One region of the Serratia sp. MMO-28 genome, then DNA from elsewhere that is predicted to be linked to it. Evidence: predicted binding sites of a transcription regulator. Region 1 holds the regulator's gene; the other holds the start of a gene.
The links. The regulator ArgR, encoded in region 1, controls arginine synthesis, uptake and breakdown. The targets are predictions, from matches to a motif close to ANTGAATAAAAATACANT.

Region 1 (3,157 bases):
AATGGTCACGCCAGAGTGGCCACCGATAACCGGCACTTCCAGCTCTTCCGGCTTTTTGCCTTTCAGCTCCGCCACAAAGGTGTTGGAACGGATAATGTCCAGCGAGGTAACGCCAAACAGTTTGTTCTTGTCGTAAACACCGGCTTTCTTCAGCACTTCAGCAGCAATCGCCACCGTGGTATTCACCGGGTTGGTGATAATCCCGATGCAGGCTTTCGGGCAGGTTTTAGCCACTTGCTCGATCAGGTTGCGCACGATACCGGCGTTCACATTAAACAGGTCTGAACGATCCATGCCTGGCTTACGTGCAACACCGGCAGAAATCAGCACCACATCAGCACCGTGCAGCGCAGGAGTCGCATCTTCACCGCTGAAGCCTTTGATTTTCACTGCGGTTGGAATGTGGCTTAGGTCAACGGCAACGCCTGGGGTAACGGGGGCAATATCATAGAGGGTGAGTTCAGAACCTGAAGGAAGCTGGGTTTTGAGTAGAAGGGCGAGGGCCTGGCCGATACCGCCAGCAGCACCGAGAACTGCAACTTTCATCCTATACTCCTTTATTATCTTAAATATAAAAGCGCCGTGAATTCTTTGGCTCGGACCTTAATTTATTACACCTTTAAAAACAACCTATTAACAGTCGGTTTTAGAGCTGGCGCAATAAAATGGCCGATGTCGCGATCATTTTAGATTAAATAGCTTACGCATTAAGGGCATAGCGCACACTAATCGAAAATTGTGCGAGGATCTTCACTGGCGAGTTAACCGACCGTTACATTACACCCTTACATAACATCAGAACAACATCATTTTAATAACATTTTCTTTACCGCAAAGCTGACTCGTTTCCTGCGTCAAAAGGGCATATTCATGAGGTGCGGACTTTGTTAAAATGCCGCCCTCTCCTGATTTTCCCTGCCCTGTTCCATGGCGTTCCTGATTGCAACATTGCATAAAAATTCATTTATATGCATAATAATAATCTCTATTCTCAACATTCCACGGTGCAAAATGCGTAATCCCGCAAAGCAGGAAGACCTGATCAAGGCGTTTAAAGCGTTATTGAAAGAAGAAAAATTCAGTTCTCAAGGCGAGATCGTTTTAGCGCTGCAAGAAGAAGGCTTCGAAAACATTAACCAATCCAAAGTGTCTCGCATGCTGACCAAGTTCGGCGCAGTGCGCACACGCAATGCCAAAATGGAGATGGTTTACTGCCTGCCGGCGGAACTCGGGGTGCCTACCACCACCAGCCCGCTGAAGAATCTGGTACTGGATGTCGATCACAATGACGCCATGGTGGTGATCCATACCAGCCCAGGCGCCGCACAGTTAATTGCCCGCTTGCTGGATTCATTGGGCAAATCCGAAGGTATCTTGGGAACGATCGCCGGTGATGATACGATTTTCGTGACCCCCGCCAGCACATTTACCACACGCCAACTCTTTGAAGCCATTCTCACGCTGTTCGAACAAGAACTATGATGCATGCCGTTAACAAAATAGGGCTGGCGCAGGCCGTATTTTGTTAACGTTTTCTAGACATAACGCTCGCCCCTCAACATTCCCCCCCACGTTTAAAACTGCTTATTTGCCGACTTACAGCATATCCCAATGACAATTGCGTGTGGGCAATCAGTAGTATCTGTGATGTTCCGCACTTTTAGTCAAAAGCACTCATCCCATTGAAGTTACATAAATTTAACATTAACAGCTCATTTAATCATCGATTTTTATTCCATTGCGCTATTAAAAACAGCAATGAACAAATAAAGTTTCACTAGAAATTGTTAGCTGACTATTAATTTTCTCAGTTACTAGATGTATACTCATTTCGTGATGTAAATCACAGTTCATTGGATCTAATAAAAGAATACCAAGAGGCCAAATCATGAAAATTAAAACCACCCTTGCAGCGTTCAGCCTTCTCTCCGTGCTTTCTTTTGGATCATTTGCAGCACAATCCATTGATGCACCTCAGGCCGAAAAACTGCATTCTGTAGGAACCATCACCGTGAGTGGCGTTGGTACAGCACCTTCAGATATCCGTCAGGCGCTGTCTGCCAAAGCGGATGCCAAAGGTGCCACCGCTTATCGTGTGATCGAAGCGCGCAGCGAAGGCAACTTCCACGCCACCGCAGAAATTTATAAATAACACAATGTATTACGTGCTAATGCGTAATCACTCTGCCCGGATAACGGTCTTCAAGTATAAAAAACGCTGTAAAGCCCTTCCAGACTGTTATCTGTAAACAATTAAGGAGTTAACCTCATGAACATGAAAACAACCATCGCTGCGCTTAGCCTGCTCTCTGCCGTTTCTTTCGGCGCTTCTGCCGCTAATCTGGTGAATGATGCCCAAGCAAGCGCTCTGCAACCTGTAGGCACCATCAGCGTGAGCGGCGTAGCCGGTGCACCTTCTGATATCCGCCAGGCACTGTCTGATAAAGCCGATCAGCAGGGTGCCAAAGCCTATCGCATCATCGAAGCCTATGAAAATGGCAACTGGCACGCGACAGCAGAAATTTACAAGTAATCACTAAGAGAGCGCATTTACTGAACTACCCTCGTCATTGCCACTGCCGAGTTCCAAGATAAATGCCTATTTCCTAGAAAACCTCGTCGTTTTATGCGACGAACATTATTGCCCTCGCTTGCGAGGGCTTTTTTATCCCGATAAAAAAGGCCGCATTCGCGGCCCCAGACTGCTGACAAAGCCCGTTATTAGGGAGAGCGTGCCGAAGGGGTCGTAGCGGCGTAAGCCGCCGGAGCGCCCCTCGGTGCGCTAGGCCCGAGTATCTCGGGTTTAAAAGCTACTTTGTCATCAACCTCAGGCCGCATTCGCGGCCTAAGGTTGCTAGATGGCAGGCAAACCTCTCAGTAATCCTCTTTCGGCTCGGCCTTTTTTGCCAACGCCGCCAACAGTTTGTCATGAATACCGCCAAACCCACCGTTGCTCATCACCAGAATATGGTCACCCGGCTGTGCCGTTTTAACAATCATCTCCATCAGCGTATCGAGATCGGCGCTCCAATGCGCTGGTTGCACACAGGCATCGGCCACTTCGGCTACCTGCCAGGGGATGTGGTGTGGTTGGAACAGGAACACTTCATCAGCGCGGCCCAGCGAAGGTGCCAGCTCGTTTTTACTGATCCCCATC
Region 2 (3,157 bases), on a different contig from region 1:
AGCTGCTTCATCAGTTCATCCACTACGCAACCGCCACCGTGGACGATCACCAACGGGCGCTGATGTTCCCGGCGATAGATATCCAGCGCGGTAAACAAGCGCTCCAGCGCTTCTTCGCTATCCAGTAACACACCACCGAGTTTAATAATTAATGGGTTCATCGCTTTGCTCACGGCTGTACCCTTCATCTTTCAAGCCGTAGCGTTGTTGGCTGTCTTCTTTCACCCCAGTCACTGGCTTGTGCAAGCTCCTGGAGATTCGTTCAATTGCCACCTAGCTACAACGTGAAAGCTTTTGGGTAAATATTAAATTAATGATTGGGTTTCCGGGAACCCAAAACGGATATTCAGGCACTGCACCGCCTGAGCGGCCGCACCTTTCAATAAGTTGTCTTCCGCAGCCACCGCGATCAGATGCTCGCCCTGCACGGCAAAACCGATATCGCAGAACGGCAGCCCCACCACCGATTTCAACGCAGGCACCCCTTTGTCGTACAGCCGCACCAGCGGTTTATCGTCGTAGGCCGCGTGATAGGCCGCCGCCACATCCTGCGCGGTAACGCCCGTTTTCAGGCGGCAGGTGATGGTTTCCAGAATGCCACGCGGGAAGCTGCCCAAGTGCGGCGTAAAGATCACCGGGATACCCAAGTGCGCGGAAATTTCCGGCTGGTGACGATGGTTGAACAGGCCATAAGGTTGCAGGCTGACTTCGCAGAAGCTGGTGGTGACGCTGGCTTTGCGCCCGGCACCGCTGACACCACTGACGGCGTTGATCACCGGCCATTGGTCCAGATTCAGCAGTTGTTTGTCGATCAACGGCTTCAGCGCCAACTGAGCCGCCGTTGGGTAGCAGCCCGGCACAGCGATCAATTGCGCTTCTTTGATTTTTTCGCTCTGCCATTCCGCCAGGCCATATACTGCCTTGGCCAGCCAGTCGGCATGCTGATGTTCAAAGCCATAATATTGGCGGTAAAAATCGCTGCCCTGCACACGGAATGCGCCTGAGAGATCGAACACCACGCAGCCCGCCGCCAGAAACTCCGGAGCGATGTCGTGGCTGACTTCATGGGCCGTGGCGAGAAACACCACGTCGATCCCCTTTGCTGCTTCCGCCACGTTCACCAGCGGCTGCAACGGCAGATCAACGATGCCTTTTAACTGTGGATGCAACTCAGAAAGCAATTTTCCTGCATCTGCACTTTGCGCTGAAACCGCTAAAGCGGTTATGTTCATGTGTGGGTGGCGATTCAGATAAGCCGTGAGCTCCGCTCCGGCGTAACCGCTGGCACCAACAATCAGCGTATTCAACATGTGGCCTTTCACCTTTTTGGCTTACAGTAGAGGCACTTGCGCCCCGAGAGCAGGGCTTGGTCGCGTTGTTGCGCCGTTCACCCACGTGGTCGAGCGTTGATGTTTTTATCAACATCCGGGGTTCGAGTTCCCTTACGCTCCAGCTTAATGTATTTTTATTCAAAATAAATGCATGAATATTGATACTATCCTAACCAAAGGCTGTCAACAGTGAAGATGAAATTACCTCCATTTATTGAGCTGTACCGGGCGTTGATCGCCATTCCGTCGATCAGCGCCACCGATGGTGCCCTCGATCAGAGTAATGAAGCATTAATCAACTTGCTGGCCAGTTGGTTCACCGATTTGGGCTTCCGCGTCGACGTGCAACCCGTACCGGATACGCGCAACAAATTTAACCTGCTGGCGAGCATCGGCACCGGCAGCGGCGGCCTGCTGCTGGCGGGCCACACTGACACCGTGCCTTACGATCAGGGCCGCTGGACGCGCGATCCGTTCACGCTGACCGAGCACGACAACAAACTGTATGGGCTGGGCACCGCCGACATGAAGGGCTTCTTCGCCTTCATTCTGGACGCGGTACGGGATATCGATGCCAGCAAACTGACCAAACCGCTGTACATTCTGGCCACCGCAGACGAAGAAACGACCATGGCCGGAGCGCGCTATTTTGCCGCTTCCACTCAAATCCGCCCGGATTTTGCCATTATTGGTGAACCCACCTCGCTGCAGCCGGTGCGCGCGCACAAAGGCCATATCTCCAACGCTATCCGCATCGTGGGCCAATCGGGCCATTCGAGCGATCCGGCACGCGGCGTCAACGCTATCGATCTGATGCATGAATCCATCGGGCATTTGATGGCGCTGCGCAAAACGCTGCAGGAGCGCTACAACAACCCAGCGTTTGCGGTGCCTTATCCCACCATGAACTTCGGCCATATCAGCGGGGGCGACGCGGCCAACCGCATCTGTGCCTGCTGCGAACTGCATATGGATATCCGCCCATTGCCAGGCATGACGTTGGACAACATCAACGAACTGCTGCACGACGCGCTGGCACCGGTCAGCCAACGCTGGCCTGGGCATTTGTCGATTGATGAACTGCATCCGCCGATCCCTGGCTACGAATGTCCAACCGATCATCATATGGTGGCAGTGATTGAGAAACTGCTGGGTTCGCGTACCGAAGTGGTGAACTACTGCACCGAAGCGCCGTTTGTGCAAGAGGTGTGCCCGACGCTGGTGCTGGGGCCGGGTTCGATCAACCAGGCGCATCAGCCGGATGAATACCTCGACACGGCGTTTATCGAACCCACACGCAAGCTGCTGGGGCAGTTGGTCGATCATTTCTGCCAGCAATAGAAAACGGGGCGATGCACTGTCATCGCCCACGCCCTTCAGGCGCAGAAAATAAAGCCGATAAGCTAAGCTGATAACCAGCGACGCGTAATTAAATTTCAGAAAATGCGTCGATTTTGATGTTTTTTTGCTAAAAATAGTGTCAATTAACGGTTGGGCAGGAACGTAGTGAGATAAAACCAGCAGTCTTTACCTAACACGTGAAATTTACTTACAAGATGAAAATCATGTACCCACGATTTCAATTTGTGGTTAACCATGCTGCAACGTTGATAACAGGGGTATACAGAGAACTGGGCCAGGGGTTATATGAACGAACAATATTCGGCAATGCGAAGTAATGTCAGTATGCTCGGCAAATTGCTCGGCGACACCATCAAAGAAGCGCTGGGCGAGCATATTCTCGATCGCGTTGAAACTATCCGTAAGCTTTCCAAATCTTCACGTGCTGGTAATGAAGCGCATCGCCAGGAACTGCTGTCGACGCT

Region 2: a site for ArgR is predicted at 1,457-1,474, ahead of argC (N-acetyl-gamma-glutamyl-phosphate reductase). Genes of this name have one in related genera too.

Annotation. Positions count from the first base shown of each region.
Region 1 covers NZ_JBBCVB010000002.1:205,883-209,039, reverse strand. Annotated here, with positions in the region: gene mdh (malate dehydrogenase) at 1-546, opposite strand, end outside; gene argR (transcriptional regulator ArgR) at 1,012-1,482, shown strand; gene yhcN (peroxide/acid stress response protein YhcN) at 1,889-2,152, shown strand; gene yhcN (peroxide/acid stress response protein YhcN) at 2,270-2,533, shown strand; gene mpl (UDP-N-acetylmuramate:L-alanyl-gamma-D-glutamyl-meso-diaminopimelate ligase) at 2,875-3,157, opposite strand, start outside.
Region 2 covers NZ_JBBCVB010000014.1:131,579-134,735, reverse strand. Annotated here, with positions in the region: gene argB (acetylglutamate kinase) at 1-161, opposite strand, end outside; gene argC (N-acetyl-gamma-glutamyl-phosphate reductase) at 306-1,310, opposite strand; gene argE (acetylornithine deacetylase) at 1,527-2,672, shown strand; gene ppc (phosphoenolpyruvate carboxylase) at 2,979-3,157, shown strand, end outside.